DNA from 2 places in the Acetoanaerobium noterae genome. Region 2 is predicted to be linked to the other one. Evidence: riboswitches for the same ligand, from Rfam matches in the RefSeq annotation. Region 2 holds a riboswitch; the other holds the start of a gene.
What was found. Region 2 has a riboswitch for cyclic di-GMP ahead of B5X47_RS06670 (transglutaminase domain-containing protein). Riboswitches for the same ligand answer to the same signal wherever they lie in the genome.
Positions count from the first base shown of each region.

Region 1: another riboswitch for cyclic di-GMP. It lies ahead of B5X47_RS13945 (hypothetical protein); the one in region 2 lies ahead of B5X47_RS06670 (transglutaminase domain-containing protein).

Region 1 covers NZ_FUYN01000002.1:523,701-535,203, reverse strand. Annotated here, with positions in the region: partial or broken gene B5X47_RS06020 (hypothetical protein) at 1-469, opposite strand, end outside; cyclic di-GMP riboswitch class I at 569-657, opposite strand; gene B5X47_RS13945 (hypothetical protein) at 874-2,232, opposite strand; cyclic di-GMP riboswitch class I at 2,331-2,423, opposite strand; gene B5X47_RS06010 (sigma-70 family RNA polymerase sigma factor) at 2,537-3,079, opposite strand; gene rfbB (dTDP-glucose 4,6-dehydratase) at 3,332-4,381, opposite strand; gene lysA (diaminopimelate decarboxylase) at 4,393-5,658, opposite strand; gene B5X47_RS05995 (DUF4412 domain-containing protein) at 5,785-6,498, shown strand; gene B5X47_RS05990 (M20/M25/M40 family metallo-hydrolase) at 6,657-8,003, shown strand; gene B5X47_RS05985 (elongation factor G) at 8,133-10,121, opposite strand; gene B5X47_RS05980 (pyridoxal phosphate-dependent aminotransferase) at 10,534-11,503, shown strand, end outside.
Region 2 covers NZ_FUYN01000003.1:85,910-97,412, reverse strand. Annotated here, with positions in the region: gene typA (translational GTPase TypA) at 59-1,891, shown strand; gene B5X47_RS06680 (response regulator transcription factor) at 2,141-2,824, shown strand; gene B5X47_RS06675 (sensor histidine kinase) at 2,817-4,244, shown strand; gene B5X47_RS06670 (transglutaminase domain-containing protein) at 4,286-5,086, opposite strand; cyclic di-GMP riboswitch class I at 5,101-5,184, opposite strand; gene B5X47_RS06665 (ABC transporter substrate-binding protein) at 5,436-6,356, shown strand; gene B5X47_RS06660 (ABC transporter permease) at 6,369-7,058, shown strand; gene B5X47_RS06655 (ABC transporter ATP-binding protein) at 7,069-7,794, shown strand; gene B5X47_RS06650 (YkgJ family cysteine cluster protein) at 7,909-8,619, shown strand; gene B5X47_RS06645 (phosphoenolpyruvate carboxykinase (ATP)) at 8,883-10,571, shown strand; gene B5X47_RS06640 (ABC transporter substrate-binding protein) at 10,777-11,503, shown strand, end outside.

The sequences.
Region 1 (11,503 bases), on a different contig from region 2:
GCGTAGTCGTTCCTGGCGTAGTCGTTCCTGGCGTAGTTGTTCCTGGCGTAGTTGTTCCCGGTTCTTGGTCTACTTGTTCTGGTTTTCCAGTATGCCCATAACCATAGCCATTTCCCTGACCTTTTCCGTTACCTTCACCTCTTGTTATATGGCCAGTTCCCACACCATTTCCCTTTTTATCATCTGGATTATCAGAATTCTCAAAATGTCCTTCTCCATTACTTCCTATATTCGTTCCTTTATCAGTACCCAATTTTTTTTGTTTTTCTTGTGAATCATTATCTTCTTTATCATCTGTCACAATATTTTCTTTATTATTGTCTTGTTTATTTTTGTCTACACTTTGTTGTACTTTTTCTTTATTGTTTCCGTTTCCATTTCCATTATTTGCAAATGTAATATCCGTTCCTACTGTCCATAGTGTTACTGTCAGAATTAATAAGTAAGCTAAACTTTTCATCTTCTTCATAATACCCCTCCATCTTTAAACTACGTTACATACGCTTGTTAGATGGTAGCTGGACAATCATGACTTAATTTGAGCAACTAAAAAACCGCCATAAAAAAATATGGCGGCTGGACAATCATTGCTTAAAACTAAGCTTTAGACTCCTTGCTTTGCGTCCTATAGTTTCCCATAGTTTGCCTTTTTCATTAAATAGGATTAAATAACTATTTTATTACGTAGTATTAACTAGTTACGAAATCTATAAATAAATTTTATATTAAAAGGTTTCAAAAGTAAATAACAATTTTATTTTATTATAAATTTAAAACAAAAAAACTGCTCCAAATTGGAGCAGCTTAACGATTAAAATTTAATTTATAATTATATTTGTATTTGTATTTAGTATGATTTGGCAGTTTTAAAATTTATTTTCTAAACTTAAATCCTACACTAATTAAGCTTAATCCTAAAGCATATAGAAGTTCTGGTGCAAATCCACCTGTTTTAGGAAGTTCTGGTGCTGCAAGTGGTAATTCTTCTTCTATTATCTCTTCTTCAGGTTCTGGTGCTCCAAGTGGAACTTCTTCTTCTACTATTTCTTCAGGAGTATCTATAGAAGTTACAGTTGCTACGAATACATCAGGTTCTCCTGGTAATGCTAAAGGAGTCTCTTCTTCTTCAATTACTACTACATCGTCATCATCGTCGTCATCTTCAGGAACTGTTGGTTCTTCAGGTTCCTCAGGATTTTCTGGGTCTTCAGGATCTTCTGGGTCCTCAGGATCTTCTGGGTCCTCAGGATCTTCTGGGTCCTCAGGATCTTCTGGGTCCTCAGGATCTTCTGGGTCCTCAGGATCTTCTGGGTCTTCAGGATCTTCTGGATCCTCAGGGTCTTCTGGATCCTCAGGGTCTTCTGGATCCTCAGGGTCTTCTGGATCCTCAGGGTCTTCTGGATCCTCAGGGTCTTCTGGATCCTCAGGGTCTTCTGGATCCTCAGGGTCTTCTGGATCCTCAGGGTCTTCAGGTATCACTAATCCAAATAAGAAAGAGAAGTGGCTAATAGCAGCGATACTATCATTCTTATTTACTGCTGGATGCAATCCACTATCAGAGCTGATTGTAGGATCATAAACATATAGATAACCTTTAGCTCCGTCTTCTCCTTGTCCACCTTTTACATATACTTTATATACTGTTACATTTGATGAGCTTGTTTCCCAAGATAGATACTTCGCATCTTCACTTACAAACCACTTAATAAATTCTTCATTATCTAATGAAATAGTTCCACTACCTCTTGGAGAATCATCAACTTTTTCAGTTTCATATCCAGTTTCTTCAAGCTTAAAATTAGCTTCATCTATTGGTTGCTGAGCTGCTGGTCCTGAATACTGAACATCTACATCAAGGATTTCTGGAGCTTTCATTAAAGACATTGGTACTTCTTCATTTTCAATAATTTCTTCAATCTCTTCATCAATAACTTCTTCTACTATTTCTTCAATAGGTTCTTCCTCAATAACTTCCTCCACTATTTCTTCCTCGATTTCTTCTTCTATTACTTCCTCTTCTTCAATAGGTTCTTCTTCTATTACTTCTTCATTCTCTGGCTCTAAATTATTTTCCGGTTGTTCTTCGTTTTGTTCCTCATCAACTACTTCTTGTTCTTCTTGCTGAATTTCAGGGGGTATTTCACTATCTGCGAATACTCGTTGAGCGTTAAATGACCAACCTAAAAATGCTAATACCATGATAATTGCTAAGAATCTTCTGTTTTTTCTCATTTTTGACACCTCCATCCATTAAACTTAAAAACCAAGTTTTGGATGGCAACGGGACAATCATAACTAATCTTAACTCAAAAAGCCGCCATATAAAAAAATATGGCGGCTGGACTATCATAACTGAGTTAGTATTCAGTCTTAGACTCCTCGCTTTGCGTCCTACAGTTTCCTGTAGTTTGCCTTTTTCATACAAATTGGGAAATTCTAACTAAAGGAGTGCGAATATATTACTAATTCTAGTTAATTTAAATATACCCTGAAAGAGTGTATTAAAACATAAAATACAACATTATTTTACGTTAAATTATAAACAAATTAAAACTCTAAGCTTTTTTATAGCATTTCTTTTTAATTCTTTTGCATAGACATAGGAAACATCGAGTTCCTGAGCCACATTTTTTAGTAAACTCTTATCCATAATGTGCCTTTCAACTACATATCTTTCTTTATACGAAAGACCCTTTAATAAATCTTCTAGTTCGATATCGAAGTAGCCAGATTCATAATCTAATTCCATAAAGGTCTCATCGTATTCTACTAAATCCGCTACCTTAGCTTGTTTTCTTTTCTCATCATAGTAATAACATCCTAGCATTCTTTTCATATATCCCATAAATAATATATTTCTTTCCAGTTCATAATTATCAATTAATTCAATAGTCCTAACATATCCTAGCTGGAGTAAATCTTCATCTACATATCCAAAATAGTGTCTTATTTTTTTCTTAATCAGAGGAGTAATGTAAGCTAAAAGCTGCCTTAGATATTCTTGTTTATCCCAAGTAGCAGTAGCTTCCTTATAGCCTATAAGCGCTTGTTCTATATCTTCGTAAGTATTTGTCTCCATTTCCTTACCTCCTATCTCTGTATAGCTACCGAACATATGTTCTGTTTCTACTATACAATATGCATTTATTTTTGAAAAGGTAGGAAAAAAGTTCAAAAAAATATCCTATATCATTAGCATCTTATCTACATATTGTGTAGATAAGATGCTAATAATCCAGGATATAAAAATACTTAACTATTAAATTCGTATAACAATTTTTAGCCTAAGAAGCATTTATAAAAAATAACTTCTTTAAATTATAAGCCACGATTACCTTCCTTCATACATTTTGCTGTAATAGTTTCTGTATTCTGAAGAAATAATCTTTTCTATCCATCTAGGATTGTCTAAATACCATTTTATCGTTAGCTTTATACCTTCATCAAAAGTGTATTTAGGTTCCCACCCTAGCTGCGTACTTATTTTTGTATTGTCTATTGCATATCTTCTATCGTGTCCTAATCTATCTTTTACATGAGTAATTAAAGTTTCATCTTTTCCTAGCTCATTTAAAATCAATTTTACTATATCCAAATTTTGTTTTTCATTATTCCCACCAATATTATAAACTTCTCCAGGCTTTCCTTTATGAAGCACCGAGTCAATAGCACTGCAGTGATCCTCAACATAAAGCCAGTCTCTAACTTGTTTCCCATCTCCGTAAACAGGAAGAGGTTTATCATTTATCGCATTATTTATCATTAGAGGAATTAATTTTTCAGGAAATTGATATGGTCCGTAATTATTAGAGCACCTTGTAATATTAACAGGAAGTCCATAGGTTTCACTATATGCTCTTACTATCATATCAGCTGAAGCTTTGGAAGCCGAATAGGGACTGTTTGGATTTAGGCATGTTGTTTCTTTAAAAAGTCCCGTTTCACCTAAAGAGCCATAAACCTCATCTGTCGATACCTGAACAAATTTAACGCCCTTTTTATACTCTTTGCAGTACTTATCAAATAAATCTATTTTCCAAAAATCCTTAGCAATATCAAGTAGTGCCTGAGTTCCCATTATATTTGTTCTAAGAAAAACTTCAGGGTCTTCTATGCTTCTATCAACATGGGATTCTGCCGCAAAATTAACCACCATATCTATGTCAAATCTTCTAAAAATACTTTCTACTAGCTCTCTATTACAAATATCTCCCTTAATATGCTTGTACCTAGCATCTCCCTCTATATCTTCTAGATTCTCTAGATTTCCTGCATAAGTAAGCAAGTCTAAGTTTACTATTCTGTAGTCGTGATGCTTTAGCATATACTTTATAAAGTTTGAGCCAATAAATCCCGCTCCACCTGTTACTAGTAAGTTCACACTTATCTCTCCTAACCTAAATCGTTTTTAAGTAAATCCTCGTAGGACTCTCTTTGCACTATCAGTCTGTCTTCTTTATCATGAATCATAACCACTGCAGGCTTTGCAAGCTTATTATAATTGCTCGACATACTATAGTTATATGCTCCAGTTCCCATAACTGCTAGTATGTCTCCTCTTTCTACTTTAGGAAGATTAATATCCCAAATTAATATATCTCCGCTTTCACAGCACTTTCCAGCAACTGTTACTAGCTCAGTATCTTCATCATACATTTTATTTGCTATGCAAGCACTGTATTTGGCTTGATAAAGTGCTGGTCTTGGATTATCTGCCATACCTCCGTCTATGCATATATATTTCCTAACTGACTCAATATTTTTTACACTACCTACAGTATAAAGAGTAATTCCTGCTTCAGCTACTATATATCTTCCTGGCTCTATAAAAATATTCGGTCTTGTTATTTCATATTTATCAGCTAAAGCTAGTACTTCTTCCATAATTGCATCTGTAAAATATTCCAGTGGCATAGGTTCATCTTCAGCCGTATATCTTACTCCGAATCCTCCCCCGACATTTAAATCCTCTATTTCATAATCATACTTGTCTTTTATTTCTTTAATAAGCTCCATAGCTTTTTTTGTTGACTCTACATGAGCCTCATTGTCAAAAAGCTGTGAGCCAACATGAAAATGGAAGCCTTTAAAATCAATGTGTTCTGATTTAATAGCTAGTTCTATAGCTTCATCTAAGTCTTTGCTAGCAAAAGAAAGTCCAAATTTTGAATCTAGCTGTCCTGTACTTATATATTTATGAGTATGTGCCTCCACATTTGGAGAAATTCTAAGTAAGATTTTTGTAGTAAATCTTTCTCCTGCAAGCTCTATTAATAGCTTTAGCTCACTTATTCCATCTACTACTATTCTTCCTATTCCTCTTTCTAATGCAAATTCCAATTCATCTTTTGATTTGTTGTTTCCATGAAACATTATTTTATCTGGATTTATTCCGGCATCTAATGCCGTATATAGCTCTCCATAAGATACTACATCTATACCCATTTCTGATTTTTTAATTATTTTAGCCATTGCTTTAGTCAAAAAAGCCTTACTAGCATAATATGCATATGTACGAGGGTATTTATCTAAAAAATTCACCTTAATATAATCTATTTTTTCTTCTATTATATCCTGACTCATAACATAAAGCGGTGTAGAATATTTTTGCGCTAGATATACACTGTCAACTGAACAAAACTCAAAATTCTCTTGCATAGTTCCCCCTCCTTAGTTTTATATACGACTGATTACTTAATTTTATATATTATACCTTTTTATCTTCAATTATTATAGCATTTTATCTATCATAGGATTAAAATAGTGTAAAAGGAGGTTGTGATAATGAAAAAGATTGCAATTGCATTATTTTTATCAGCTATATTAGGCACATCCGTATTAGCTGGATGTTCACCTAAGGAAGAAACTCCAGCCCCAGATACGACACAAGAGGAAGCTGCTCCAGAGGCTGAACAACCAGCAGCTGAAGAAGAATTTGCTGACCTAGCAGAATTATTCAAAAAAGGAGAAAATGCATTTAAAGATGGCATTTACTATGCACAGACCTTTACAATGACAGACCAACAAAGTCAGATGAAAACTTGGCATAAAGGAGATAAAGTGAAAAGCAGTATAGTTGCTGATGGCGACGAAATGATTAACATAATAGATTCAAAAACAGGTGAATTCGTCACATATAGCGCATCTGAAAAAACTGGAATGAGATTCAAAGCAGATTCTGGCGACTCAGCGTTTATGCCTGATACCAGCATGACTGATATTGCCTCAGTAGATGAGCAAGTCGATACTGCCACCTTTGAGGTAGTAGGGGATGAGAAAATACTAGGCGAGGATTGCGCAGTTATTTTATCAAAAGACAAAGCTACAAATGAAGAAGTTAAGCTTTGGGTTAGCAAAAAATATGGCATAACTATGAAAATGGTAAGCAAAGGCGTGGATGGTAGCGAGATGACTATTGAAGTCACTGAGCTAAAGGTTGGGGATATTAACGACTCAGAATTCGAAGTTCCTTCTGATGTTGTAATCGAAGAATTTTAAATCTGAAAAAATTACTTGAATATAATTTTTATTAAAGTGACTTTAGGGTAAATATATTATGAACCGTCTATTATTGCAATCAAAAATTGCTAATGGTTCATGCTTACCTTGTTATCTTTATAATAAGGAAGTTATTTTACAATAGGAGGATTGATTATATGATGAAAAAAGTTTCTGCGTTCGCTTTAGCTTCACTAATTATCGTGACACCAATTTTTTCAAATGCTCTTACAAAAGACCCCGATGCAGGAGAACTTGCTTATAAGCATGTTGTTGAGCTTTCAGACGAAATAGGTGATAGAACTCAAGCAACAAATGGAGAATACGATGCTAAAGACTATATTGAAGATGTATTTATGGATTTGGGCTATGATACTAAGCTCCAAAGCTTTGAAATTCAAAGAACAAAAGACGATAAACCGTATGATACTGTAACATCATATAATGTTATTGCAGTAAAACCAGGTGAATCTAAAAGAGAAATCATCATAGGAGCTCACTACGATTCAAAAAACAATACTGGAAAAGGTGCTGACGATAATGCTTCTGGAGTGGCTGTAATGCTTGAAACTGCTGAAAAAATATCAGACCTTAAAACTCCTTATACTGTTAGATTTATTGCTTTTGGTGCTGAAGAAAGCTTCAAAAATAGCGATAATGTTAAAAATGGTGGATTAAATGGCTCCTCATACTATGCCGAAAACATGACACAAGCTGAAGTAAATAATACTGTAGCTATGATCAACTTAGATTCTCTGCTTGCTGGAGACTTCATGTATGTTTATGGTGATTTAGGCAAAAAAGGTTTTGTAAGAGAACAAGCCTTAGCAATTGCAAAAGAGCTTGGACTTGACTTAGAAACAAACCCTGGACACAATAAAGACTATCCAGCTGGTACAACTGGAGACTGGAGTGACCATGCTCCTTTTGTTGAAAGAGGAATTCCTTATGGATACTTCGAAGCTACAAACTGGCATTTAGGTGATATGGATGGATATACTCAAACTGAAAAACACGGTGAAATTTGGCATACTGAAAATGATAATCTAGATTTCCTAGAAAGAGAGTTTCCAGGTAGAGTTGAAGAAAGATTAATGACTTTCTCAAATACACTTACTGAGCTAGTACTCAACTTTAATCCAGCAGAATATAATTCTGTAAAAATTAAAATAGATAAAGACGAAATCAAGAATAATGGAAAACCTGAAAAAGCAGCTAAAAAACCATTTATAAAAGAAGGTAGAGCTTTAGTTTCACTTGATGTTATAGAAAAAGCTATGAAGCTAGAGGTTTCAGTTTCAAATAACGAAAAAGAACTCACTCTCAGCAAAAATGGAAAAACTGTAGTATTCGATTTAGATACAGAGAAAACCTATGACAAAGATTCGAAAGCAGTGATTACTGAAGATGGTGATATCTTTGTAGCTGTAAATGAAATTGCTAAGGTTTTAAATGGCAATGTGAAATGGGATGCTAAAGACAAATCAGTGGAAATAGTTTACTAGGTAAATAAAAATTTTAAGTACTTCAATTAAAAGAGCTTGCGAATTCGCAAGCTCTTTTTCACTATAATTAAACTTTCATAAGAATCTGTATTTCTCAAATCTATTCTAGTTTTCTATCTGAATATATTCTTAATGCTCTTCATTTTTTCTTTCTTCAATAATTTTCTGTGCTAACTGGCTAGGAACTTCATCGTATCTTTCAAATTCCATCTCAAAATAACCTTTTCCTTGAGTCATAGCCTTTAGGTCAATAGCGTACTTAAAGGTTTCTGATTGTGGAGCTTCTGCCATAATTAATTGTTTCGTCCCTTTGAAAGGCTCCATACCAAGTACCTTACCACGTTTCTTGTTGATATCTCCCATGATATCTCCCATAAATTCTTCAGGAACTACAATCTTAAGCTTCATTACTGGCTCTAGAAGTACTGGTTTAGCTTCTTCCATACCTTTTTTAAATGCCATATTAGCAGCTAGCTTAAAAGCCATCTCGGATGAATCAACATCATGGTATGAGCCATCATAAAGTACAGCCTTGATGTTTGTAACTGGGAATCCTGCTAGTATTCCTTTTTCCATAGACTCTTTAAGTCCTTTTTCTACAGCTGGAATATAGGATTTTGGTACAGAACCTCCAAATATTTCCTCTGCAAACTCAAATGGCTCTGATGATGGAGCAAATCTAATTTTAACATCTCCATACTGCCCATGCCCACCACTTTGTTTTTTGTGCTTGCCTTGGACATCGGACTTGCCCTTTATAGTCTCTCTATAAGGAACCTTTAAATCAAGTAGCTTAACCTCTACACCAAATTTATCTTTTAATTTATCCTTTAATGAGTTAACGTGAATCTCACCTTGTACACCTAGAACAGTTTGCTTAGTCTCAGCATTTCTCTCCCATGTAAATGAAGGATCCTCTTCCATCAATCTTTGTAGTCCTGAAGAGATTTTTTCTTCGTCTCCTTTATTAGTCGGCTCTACTGCAACAAGCATCTGAGGTTTTGGGAATACCAAATCATCATAGCTCTCGTGTCCTGATTTTGAAGATAGAGTTTCACCTGTGGAGCTATCTTGAAGCTTTGTAAAAGCAACGATATCCCCAGCTCTTGCTTCGGACATTTCTTTATATTCTCCATTAACTAAGGTAAATACCTTAGGAATTCTCTCTTTATGGCCTTTCTTAACATTATAAAGCTCAGATTCTGGCTTTAAATGTCCTTCGTGAATTTTAACAAAAGATATCTTTCCAACAAATGGGTCAACTATAGTTTTAAAAATTTGACCTGCAAACACATCGGATTCTTTTATATCTTTTTCATCTAGTGGTGATGGAAGATAATCCCATATCATATCTAGTAGAGTATGAACTCCGATATTTTTAGCTGTTGAGCCGCAAAGTACAGGAATTACATCTCCTTCTAATACACCTTTTCTAAGTCCTTTGTGTATCTCTTCAGTTGTAAATTCCTCACCAGCAAAATATTTTTCCATAAGTGCTTCATCGGATTCAGCAACTGATTCCATAAGCATTTCTCTTACTGGAGCTATTATATCGTCCATATCAGTTGGCATATCAACTGTAACACACTCTTTACCATTATATTCTCTTGCAAACATATCAACTACATTTATAAATCCCTTAAACGCTTCTGCTTTACCCCAAGGTACATGAAATGGAGCAATCTTTTTGCCATAACGTTCTCTTAATTGGTCTAAAATCTTGTCGTAATCGGATTTTTCACTATCGATTTTATTTACAAAAATAAAACGTGGAGTTTGATACTCATCTGTAATTTCTAAAGCCTTATCGGTTCCAACTTGTAAATCTGTGGTTCCATCTACTACTATAATTGTGCCTGAAGCTGCTGCCATAGCAGACACAACCTCTCCATCAAAATCAAAATAACCAGGAGTATCTAAAAAATTGTACTTGTGATCATTCCACTCTAGTGAGTGTAGATTCATAGAAGAAGTTAGCTTGGCTTCATCAGTTGGTTTAGAAATCCTATTTGTAAGCTTGACAGTATAGTGAACTGCCTCCATCAAATTTGATTTCCCTGACCCACTATGTCCAAGGATTGCAATGTTTCTGATCTTGTCACTCTCGTAAACCCTCATAATACATTCTCCCCTCTTTATGATTAAATCTGCCCATTGACAGAATATTTAATCATTTTGCGTTAAATTTTTTAAAATTCAAACAATTTTACTTCTTGAAGATAATTATATCCATATATTGCTATAAAATCAACAACTTTGCAAAAAAGTAGGACCCTCGGGGAAAGGGTCCTAAATGGGGGGTTATTTTATGGGCTAGATAACATCATCATCAAGATTTGTTATCTTATTTTAATATATACCATTTTAGTATTAATTGAAACACTTTTTTTAAAAATTACATAAAAAATTCATTTTTATAATCTCATGGATTTAATAATGCTTATTTGTTATAATAAACTTACTTAATAATAAAAATATTCTAAATTATATGCATTTCGTATTATATTACATATTACAAAGGAGAGATAAAATGATTTCTAACAAAATGCAGTCACTCGTTGCAAATAGCTCTGTAATTCGTGCTATGTTTGATGAAGGAAAACGATTGTCAAAAATTTATGGTGAGGAAAATGTTTTTGATTTCAGCTTAGGAAATCCTAATGTAGAGCCTCCAGAAGTTATAAAAGAATCTATAAAAGATATATTAGACAATGAAGTAGCTACATATGTTCATGGCTATATGAACAACTCAGGCTTTGAAGATGTAAGAACTACAATTGCTGAGCATGAATCAAAAAAACACGGTATGAACATCAGCTTTGAAAGCATTGTAATGACAGTTGGTGCAGCTGGAGGACTAAATATAATTTTTAAAACTCTTCTAAACCCTGGCGATGAAGTAATTACATTTGCTCCATTTTTTGGAGAATATAGAGCATATTCAGCTAACTACGATGCAAATCTAGTTGTAGTTGAGCCTGATATAGATACCTTTGAGCCTAATATCGAAGCTCTTAAATCTGCTATTACACCAAAAACTAAAATAGTTATAGTAAACTCACCAAACAACCCTACTGGAGTAATTTATTCTGATGCGGCTCTTACAAAGCTTGCCGAAGTGCTTAAGCAAAAAGAAGAAGAACTTGGCATTGATATTTTCCTAATATCAGATGAGCCATACAGAGAAATCGTATATGATAATGCTGAGGTTCCATGTCTTCTAAAATACTATAAAAATACCATCATAGGTTACTCATATAGCAAATCTTTATCACTTCCTGGCGAGCGTATAGGCTATCTAGTAGTTCATCCTGAGATTGCTGATTTTGGTGATGTTATGGGTTCTCTAAACGTTGCTAACCGTATTCTTGGCTTTGTAAATGCACCATCACTTTTCCAAAGAGTAGTTGCAAAGAACTTAAATGCCGAGGTAGATGTTAATGTATACAAGAAAAATAGAGATGCCCTTTACAATCACCTAGTAAGTATAGGTTTTGAAT
Region 2 (11,503 bases):
GCGACGTAGTTTTAACTGGAATGACCAGTTTTTTCAATTTAATGAAGGAAGTGTAAACTTGAATACTAGAAACGATATTAGAAATGTAGCAATAATTGCTCACGTTGACCACGGAAAAACGACATTAGTAGATGCTCTACTAAAGCAAAGTGGGATATTTAGAGAAAATCAGCATGTACAAGAAAGAGTAATGGACTCTAATGATTTAGAGAGAGAGCGTGGAATTACTATCTTGTCAAAGAATACGGCTATCGACTATAAAGGTACGAAAATAAATATAGTTGATACTCCAGGCCATGCTGATTTTGGTGGAGAAGTTGAACGTGTACTTAAAATGGTAAACGGAGTTATTCTTGTTGTAGATGCTTTTGAAGGCCCTATGCCTCAAACTAAGTTTGTTCTTAAAAAAGCTCTAGAACTTAGCTTGCCTGTACTTGTATGCGTAAATAAAGTAGATAGACCAGAGGCTAGACCGGTAGAAGTAGTTGATGAGGTTCTAGAGCTTCTATTGGAGCTAGATGAGAGCGAAAGATATTTAGAGTCTCCGTTTATATTTGCTTCTGCAATTGGTGGCTGGGCGTCAACTGACATAAATGAAAAGAAAGATACTATGGAAGATATGTACGAAGCTATATTAGAGCATATTCCTGCTCCACAAGGAGAGCTTGATGGACCTGTTCAGCTTCTTATTACTACTATTGACTACAATGAATATGTAGGAAGAATAGGAGTAGGAAAAGTAGAAAGAGGGACTGTAAAAGTAAACCAAGACGTTATGCTTTTAAATCATCTTGAGCCTGAGAAAAAACATAAGGTTAGAATAGGTAAGCTTTATGAATATAATGGTCTTGCAAGAGTTGAGGTTACTGAAGCTAAAATGGGAAGCATAATAGCTCTTAGCGGAATAGAGCAAATTCATATAGGAGACACTCTTACCGATTTAGAGGTACAAGAAACTATAGAGTTTGTAAAAATCTCTGAGCCTACTATAGCAATGAACTTCTCTGTAAATGACAGTCCATTTGCTGGTCAAGAAGGTAAGTTTATAACTTCTAGACAATTAAGAGACAGACTTATGAAAGAGCTTAATACTAATATATCTCTGAGAGTTGAGGAAATGGATACAGCGGATACATTCAAGGTATCTGGAAGAGGAGAGCTTCACCTTTCTATTCTGATGGAAACTATGAGAAGAGAAGGCTATGAGCTTCAAGTTTCTAAACCAGAGGTTTTATTTAAAAGAGATGAAAATGGAAAGCTTTTAGAGCCTATGGAGAGAGCAGTAATCGATGTTCCTGAGGATTTTATGGGACCAGTTATGGAAAAGATGGGAACTCGTAAAGGCGAAATGATTAATATGCAACAGTCAAAAGGTGGATATGTGAGACTTGATTTCTCTATTCCAACTAGAGGGCTTATAGGCTATAGATCTGAGTTTTTAACTGATACAAAAGGAAACGGTATACTTAACACTATATTTGATGGATATCAGCCTTATAAGGGTGATATAATAGCTAGAAGTCAAGGTTCATTAGTAGCTTTTGAAGATGGAGTAGCAGTTGCTTACGGGTTGTTTAATGCACAAGACAGGGGTATTCTTTTTATCGATCCAGGACAAAAAGTATATCAAGGGATGGTTATAGGAAGCAATTCAAGATCAGGGGATATAGATGTAAACGTATGTAAGAGAAAGCAAGCTACAAATATGAGAGCATCTGGCTCAGATGAATCGCTTAGACTTTCTCCACCTAAAAGAATGTCTCTTGAAGAAATTCTTGAGTTTATAGATGAAGATGAGCTTGTTGAGATTACACCAAAATCAATGCGTATCAGAAAGAAAGTTTTGGATAAAACTCAAAGAGCAAGAATAACTGCAAAAAATAAAAAGTAAATCCCTAACTTTTTCCACATTTTGCACGAATTTATACCATATATCTAAAGTATTATAACAATAAGGAATGAAACACAACCTTACAACCCACCCCTTTTTTCATGTAAATCCGATGCAGCTAGCTGCATCGGAACATTTTACAAACCCTTGGCTTAACCTGCCAATACTATATACTTCACCCTCCTAAGCTGCCCACATAGAGTGGCAGCTTTTTGTTTACAGAAAAAACTATAAGAAAGTAGGGTAATTATGAAGCATATTTTCATAGTAGATGATGAGAAGCGTATCAGAGACTTAATCGAGATGTATCTAAAAAAGGAAGGATATAACACAACTACCTTTGAAAGTGCAGATGGCGTGCTATCAGCTATAAGAGAATTTATGCCAGACTTACTGGTTTTAGATATAATGATGCAAGGCTTAGATGGTTTAGATTTGTGCAAGGAAATTAGAAAAATTAGTGAAGTGCCTATAATTTTTGTATCAGCAAGAAGCGATGAACTAGATAGGATACTCGGACTAGAGCTAGGTGCAGATGATTATCTTGCAAAGCCTTTTTCTCCTAGAGAGCTAGTAGTAAGGATAAAAACCATATTAAAAAGAACGACTAAATCCTCAGAGCATAACGACGAAATTTTGAAAACAAAGGATTTGGAGATATATGTTCAAAGAAGAATAGTCAAATGTATGGGGCAAGACATACCTCTTACTATAAAGGAGTATGAGGTACTGGAGTTTTTGATGAAAAATATCAATCTACCTCTTTCTAGAGAACAAATTATCGAGTCTATTTGGGGATATGATTACGATGGTTATGATAGAAATGTCGATGATACTATAAAAAGGCTTAGAAAAAAGCTTAAGACTGCAAAATCACGAGTGGTAATAAAAACAGTCTGGGGCTATGGATATAGGATAGATGACAATGAGTAAAATCGGAAAAAAAATAATGCAGAGCTATTTTATCATTATATTAGCAACTGCATTTGTATTTATGGGTATTTCAAAAATGTCCTTCAACGATATCCTCAATCGACAGACAAGGCTAGACCTCAAAAAAGATGCTGACGTAGTAGCCAAGCAAATAAACATGGTGATAGATCAAAAGATTGAAATGACAGTCGTGGATGGAAGCCCTAATGTGAAAATCCAAATAAGTAAGAATTTTTTTGGAGAAAATGCACTTAGCATTTCAGAAATTATTCTCCCAAAAGGAATGGGTTATGCTCATAATAGACTTGCAACGACTCATTTTATAATAATGGATGTAGACAAAAACCTCATTTTTCAATCCTATAATACAGAGCAGGAACCTATAAATCCTTTAGAGATAGACAAAACAAAATATTATGTAGAGCAAAGACCTCTGATTTCATCTGTAGACCAAGAGACTTTAGGCTACCTTGTTATGCTTGCTAAGAAAGAAGATTTAAGTGTAATAAATGCTCTTATCAATAGATCTGTATTCTTAGGTTTTTTAATAGCACTTTTTATTGCTAGTATAATCTCTATATTTTTTGAAAGAGGAATAATAAGCCCAATAAATAAACTAAAGAAAAATATAGCCTCCTTCTCATTTACTGATGATGAAATCATCTGGGAAGAAATAAAAACAAAAGATGAGCTAGCAGAAATCAATCAGGATTTTCTTAAAATGGCATACAAGCTAAAAGAATATGATAAGAAGCAAAAAGAATTTTTCCAAAATACTTCTCATGAGCTAAAGACTCCACTTATGTCTATTCAAGGATATGCAGAGGCTATCAAGGACAAGGTAATGGATGAGAGCATGGTTGATGAAGGTCTGGATATAATAATAGATGAAAGTAAGAAGCTTAGAGATACAGTTAACTCAATTGTTTACCTTAGTAAAATGGAAAATCTTATGAGTGAGGAAAAGTCCATTAGAATAAATCTCTGGGAAGCTGTAGAAGAGATAATAATAAGGCTTACACTTCTAGCCAAAGAGAAAAATATAACCTTTAAGAATGATATTGCTCACTATATTGTGGTTAGAACTAGTGATGATAGATTAGACAGAGTTTTTTCAAATATACTTTCAAATGCCTTAAGATATGCAAAATCTCAAATATCTATTGAATCCTTTGAAATCGAAACTGGTCATATAATAATAAAAATTCAAGATGATGGACGAGGCTTTGAAAATAATGAGGAGCTGTATATATTTGACAGATTTTACAAAGGTAAAGGAGGCAACACTGGACTTGGGCTATCTATAGTAAAAAGCATTGCAGAGTCAAATGGCTGGGGACTCAAGGCTTATAATGCAGATGAAGGTGGAGCTGTAGTAGAAATTGTGATACCACCACTTAGAGATAAAGATGTAAACTAAAAAAAAGGATTGTCTGATATTTCCAGACAGTCCTTTTTTACTTATATTTCAGAGGTTTTAGTATACTGATTTGAGGATTTTATAGTAGCTATAGGAGCTTTTGAAGCGCTGTAGGCTGCATCTACTGTAGTATCAACTATAATCCAGTTTCCGTCAATAAACACTTCGTTCCATGCATGGTATTCATTTACTAAGGTAGAGCTACCTTTTACTACCTTGGCGGGAATCCCTTGGCTTCTTAGCATAGAAGCAAATAAAACACTGTAGTCATAGCAAATACCTGACTTTGATTCATAAATTTTTTCTATATCAGGTATATATCCTGGTTTAACTGTAGCTGCTTTATTATAATCATAGCTATAATTTTTAATAACATAATTGTATATAGCATCAAATTTGTCTTTATCAGTTTGAAGATTTTTTGTGAGCTCTTCAGCTTTTTTTATTGCCATCATTTGCTCACTCCAGTTAACAGCAGCAGTTGAAGCAAGATACATAGCAGTATCATCTGCTATATAAGCGTCGATTTTTTGAGTGTATACTGATTTATAGCTATTTCCTGATGTGTTTTGCATTATTTTTATAGTGTAGCTTCCGTTGTCGTAAATTAAAGGGAAGCTTTGAGCTGTATTAGCAGCTAAATCAAAATATTGCTTTTGTCCATCTTTTTCAATTGCTAATTTATATTTAGCTTGATAATTTGTAGAGTAATTGACTTTGATTATGCCTTTAGCAACATCGCTCTCGTCTATTATCTTTGAATCTGCATGAGCTAGATTGGGAAAGGTTACACTAGCAATCGATAAAGCAACTAATAAATACTGTTTTAGATTTTTTTTCATAATAAAAACTCCTTTTCGGTAGCTAGGCTGCCAACCAGTTACGGTAAGGCCCTATAGCTTTGCGTCATAGCATTTCTACTACTTTGCCATTGTCGTGAGGAGAGATCTAATAGATCAATCGCACGTAAAAACAATTTACTATTTATATTCTTATTATACCAAATTTTCAAGTAAATAACATTACATTTAGATTAAAACGTAAAAAATATTTAAGAAAATATTATAATATTAAAATATAAAACTAACTAAAACTAACTCAACCTAACTATTTGTTGACAATTATAAAAACTCAAATTAAACTTAAGATAAGAAATCAGAATATTTATACATATTAAGGGGGAATTTATTTATGAAAAAAAGAAATCTATTTTTTAAAGAAACCTGCTTGGCTTTACTTATGGTATTTGCACTTATGCTTAGCGGATGTACTTCTACGCCTGAAGCTGAGCCTGCACCTGAGCCAGAAACCGAGCAAGCCAATCAAGAGGTGACAACACCTGAAAATCCAGATATAATATTAGCAACGACAACTAGTACTCAAGATTCTGGGTTACTAGATGTACTAATACCTATGTTTGAAGAGCAAACTGGATATAGAGTAAAAACAATTGCTGTAGGAACGGGTCAAGCGCTTGCTATGGGAGAAAAGGGTGAAGCAGACGTACTTCTTACTCATGCTCCGGCATCAGAAAAGCCTCTAGTAGAAAGTGGAGCTGTTACTAATTATCAGCTTGTAATGCATAATGATTTTATATTAGTTGGGCCATCAAGTGACCCTGCTAAGGTTAAAGACCTAAAATCAGTAGCAGATGCTTTTAAGGCTATATCTGAAACTTCATCTATATTTGTGTCAAGAGGAGACGATTCAGGAACCGACAAAAAAGAAAAAGGAATATGGAAAGATATTAATATTCCAAATGAAGGCTCATGGTATCAAGAAACAGGACAAGGTATGGGACAAACTTTAAATATTGCTTCCCAGAAGGAAGGTTATACTTTGACTGACAGAGCGACATTTTTAGCTCAAAAGGATAATCTGCAGTTAGAGATAGCTGTTCAAGGTGAAAAATCATTGTTAAATATATATCACGTAATGCAAGTGAATGAAGAAAAATTCCCTAAAGTGAATGCTGATGGAGCTAAAGCCTTTGTGGAGTTTATGATAGATTCAAAAACTCAGGATATAATTGGAGAGTTTGGCATGGATGAATATGGTGAGCCACTATTCTTTAAGGATGCAGGAAAATCAGAGGAAGAAATAGGAAAATAAGGCTGTGATTTAATGGATTTGATTATTGAGGGACTTAAAAAAGCTATAAATATGATATTAACGGGTGATCCTGAGGTACTTAGGATCACTCTTTTAACTCTGCAAGTATCTGGAACAGCTACACTTATAAGCTTGATTATAGGGATACCCTTTGGAACGGTGCTGGCATTAAAAAGATTCCCTGGCAGAGATTTTTTAATGAGCATAGTAAACACAGGAATGGGAATGCCTCCAGTAGTTGCTGGATTATGGATTTCTATTTTGCTATGGCGCTCGGGACCTTTAGGTTCGCTTAATCTTATTTATACCCCAACTGCAATAATAATTGCTCAAGCGGTGATTGCTTCACCTATAGTAGTAGGACTTACTAGTGCTGCTATTTCTCAAGTAGATCCAAAGCTTAGACTTCAAATAAAAGCTTTGGGAGCAACTAAGCTACAGTATTTATGGTTTTTATTAAAGGAAGCTAGATTTTCTCTGCTTGCTGCTGTGATTGCTGGATTTGGAGCCGTTGTTTCAGAGGTAGGAGCATCAATGATGGTAGGAGGAAATGTAAAAGGATTATCTAGAGTTCTTACTACGGCAACGGTTATGGAAGTATCAAAAGGGAACTTTGATGTAGCAATAGCTCTTAGCGCTATTTTAGTTCTAGTTTCTTATTTGACTACATTATGGCTTACAGTGCTTCAGCAAAAAAGATAGGAGGATATTGATGTTAAAAGCTAAAAATTTATGCTGGCAGCAAGGAAATAAAAAAATACTTGATAACATCGATTTTTCTCTTTTAAAAGGTGAGGTAATAGGGCTTGTAGGACCAAATGGTTCAGGTAAGAGTAGCTTGCTAAAAGTCCTATCTTTTTTGGAGAAGCCTACAGCTGGAGAAATATTATTTCAAAATAAGGTAATTGGATCTAATATATCATTAGATATAAGAAGAAAAATAGCTATTGTTTTTCAGGATCCTCTGCTTTTAAATACTACCGTATATGAAAATGTAGCTTCAGGTTTAAAAATAAGAGGAAAATCAAAAAAAGAGATAAGTGATAAAGTTGATAGATGGCTAACTAGCTTTGGAATTTTTCATTTAAAAAATCAAAAGGCTCGTCTGCTATCAGGGGGAGAATCACAAAGAGTAAGCTTAGCTAGAGCATTTGCGATTGAACCAGATGTAATTTTTTTGGATGAGCCGTTTTCAGCTTTAGACGTTCCAACAAAAGAACTATTGATTGATGACATTAATAAAATAATTAAAGATACAAATACCACAGCTGTTGTAGTAAGTCATGATTTTAGGGATATTTTTAGACTTGCAAGTAAAGCTATGGTATTGATAAATGGAAGAGTAGAAGCAGTGGATACTCCATTTAATTTAATTAATAAATCAACCACGGCTGAAGTAGATAGATTTTTAATACATTGGAAAAATCTAGATTTCTAGATGAGGAAGTTCTTATTGTTAATACAGCAAAGAGCCAAAGATTTATCAGCAAACTTTAATTGCTATAATTAGTTAGAGCTTTGTTACCGATTAGAGAATAGGAGAAATGAGATATTGATAAGTAGTTTTTATGAAAATAAGAAAGAAATAAATAAGCAACTAGAAGCTATATATAGTCAAATACTTCCAGGAAATTGTAAAGGCTGTGCCAATTGCTGCAGCGAGTCTGTAGGAGCTTCATTCACTGAGACGGCAAATATTTATGTTTATTTACTTGAAAATAGTTTGTTTACTCCAGATTTAAAAAAAGCCATTATGGTATATTATCTAGACATATATCAAAAGAGAAATAAATGTCCTTTTTTGGATAAAACCAAGAGATGTAAAATTTATGAAGTTAGACCTCTAAATTGCAGACTATATGGACATTGGCTAAAAGATGACTACGAATCAAATCTCAAACGTCTTCATAAACAAGCACTTGATATTTCAAAAGAATTTAATGAAAATGGTTATGAGGTTTCTAAGGAATATTTGGACTTTCAGATACCATATTGCCATGATTTTATAGGAGAGCTATATGATTTAAGCTTTAGAAATCGATTGTATGACAGGCTTGTGAATATAGACAGTGGTTTTATTATCAGCAATAATCTTGAAATCGATTATGCAGATAAAGGAATCGTAGAGCATATTGCTGGATTGTTGTTTGATACTGAGGAAATTGACAAGCTAAGATTTGAAAACAAATTGACGGATAAGCTAAGAAGAAGGCTAATTAAAATTGCAGAGCATATTATACCAAAAGTTTATATAAATAAGTAGTACATCAAAAACTCAAACTTCTAATTGGATACATTATATGTATAAATTAGAAGTTTGAGTTTTTTTTAACGAAAAAACGCAGGATAAAAAATTTTTTAATTCATAAATTGATGAAAATCTTGCAATGATAGGCTTTTTATTTTCCATTGTGTTATCCTAATGAAAATATATCAAAAAAAGTATGGCACTTTTAAACTAATTGTATTACAATAATACTCGTAATTCAGAAAAAATAATTTATATGGTTATTTTAGGAGGCCGAAATGTCTACGAGAAATCAATGGAATACACGTGAAATTAGTTCAAGCAATACGGTATTTTCTAGAATGAGAACTACAATAGAATCAGCTTTTTGGGGAAATAACGTTCATAATATTGAAAATTTGAAGCAAGCATATCAATTGGCAAAAAATTCGCCTGGAACTATAGTTACAGATATGCCTGTATACGAGCCAGAAAAAATAGGCTTAGATAAAGATTCAAAGGTATTGCTTTTTAACGATGGGGATGTAAGTGCAAGATGTGCTCAAGCAAGAAGAATTCTAGGTAGTCCTGGAATTAGTGAAGATGAGTATAGTGCTGTAGTTAGAGAAGCAATATATCAAACTAGAACAAAAAAACTTTACCATATTCAATCCTGTATTGGACTAGATAAAGATTTTATGATAAAAGCTCATTTATTAATTCCTGAGGGACATGAAAATATAGCTTACAACTGGCTGTTAAACTTTCAGGAGTTTAACGAAGAGTATATAAGGATGTATGAGGAGTCAAAAGCTATAGGTAACGAAGGGGATATCTATGTTTTTTCAGATCCAGACTGGAAAAATGAAAATTATCCTGTTGGGCTTACAATATTTGATCCAAACCACAATTGCGCAGCGCTTTTAGGTATGAGATATTTTGGAGAGCATAAGAAAGGAACTTTAACCTTGGCTTGGGGATGCGCCAACAGAAATGGCTTTGCATCATGTCATGCTGGACAAAAAAGATATACCTTAAAGGATGGAAGAAATTTTGTTGCAGGTGTATTTGGATTATCTGGTTCAGGCAAATCCACACTGACTCATGCAAAGCACGACGGAAAATACGAGGTTATGGTGCTTCATGACGATGCATTTGTAATTTCAGTTGAAGATGGCTCATCTGTTGCACTTGAGCCTTCATATTTTGATAAAACTCAGGATTATCCTGCTGGCTGTGACGATAATAAATATCTAATTACAGCTCAAAATTGTGGAGTTACTATAGATGATAAAGGTAATAAAACCTTAGTAACTGAAGATATAAGAAACGGTAACGGAAGAGCAATAAAATCAAAGCTGTGGACTACTAATAGATTAGATAAGTTTGAAAATCCAGTAAATGCTATATTTTGGATTATGAAGGACGAAACATTACCTCCAGTACTTAAGCTTACTAATAATATATTAGCGGCCACTATGGGAGCAACTCTTGCAACAAAAAGAAGCAGTGCAGAAAGGTTACTACAAGGAGTAGACCCAGATGCTTTAGTTATTGAGCCATATGCCAATCCTTTTAGAACCTATCCTTTATCAGATGATTACCTTAAATTTAAAGAGCTATTTGAAAAGAGAGCTGTTGAGTGCTATATTATTAATACAGGTAGCTTTATGGGCAAGAAAATTCCTAAAGAAATAACCTTGGGAATATTAGAGGATATAGTAGATAATAAAGCTAATTTTGTTTCTTGGAATGAAATCTTTGGTATGCAGATACAAGAACTTGCTGGATTTATTCCTAATCTTTCGGATAAAAAATACCTAGAGGCACTAAATAACAGAATTCAAGATAGGATAAACTTTATTAAGAATAAAGAAATAGATCTATGCGGAAGGGATGCTTTGCCAAAAGAGGCTCTTGAAGCTCTAGTAAAAATGAAAGAGAGCATATACTCTCATATAGATTTAAAACATGTAGTAAATATATAAGTTGTTAATTTTATATCTAATTATTGTATTTCATATTGAAATGAATAATTATTCGGTGTATAATTATATTAACCGCAGAATGAAGCTGCAAAGATTTTAATTAATACTTTAAAATCAAGCCATGAAGGCTATTGTATTTTTATAATACTTTAGTTTTCATGGCTTTTTTATGCTTTTTACTAATAATAAATTTAGGAGGGTTATCGTGAAGAAAATAGCAATTTCACTATTATGTATTACTATGCTAGCATCTAGCTTGTTACTTGGAGGTTGTAGTAGTAAGCAAGCAGAAAATTCACAATCTGAAGAAAAAGAAGCGAAAAAAGAGCTAGTGCTCGCTCTAGGCTCAGAGCCAGATGGTGGTTTTGACCCTATAAACGGATGGGGAAGATATGGCTCGCCTCTTTTCCAAAGCACACTTTTAAAAAGAGATCAGGATATGAATATAATAAATGATTTAGCAACTGGTTACGAGGTGAGTGAAGATGGCTTAACTTGGACAGTGAATATCAGAGAGGATGCTAAGTTTTCTGATGGACAGCCACTTACATCAGAGGATGTTGTTTTCACTTTCGAAAAGTTAATGGAATCATCATCAACTGTTGATTTAACATTTGTAGATTCAGTTACAAGTAAAAGTGATTATTCTTTAGAATTTAAACTTAAATCACCACGCTCGACATTTATATCAAATTTAATTGCAACTGGTATTGTTCCAAAAAAATCTTATACTAGTGAATATTATCAAAAACCTATAGGGTCAGGGCCACTAGTTCTTGTTCAGTGGGATAAGGGACAGCAGATAATAGTTAAACCAAATGAGAATTATTATGGACAAAAACCTAATTTCGATAAAATTACATTTTTATTTTTAGAAGAAGATGCTGCTTTTGCTGCAGCAAAGGCAGGTCAGCTTGATATGACAGCTATAC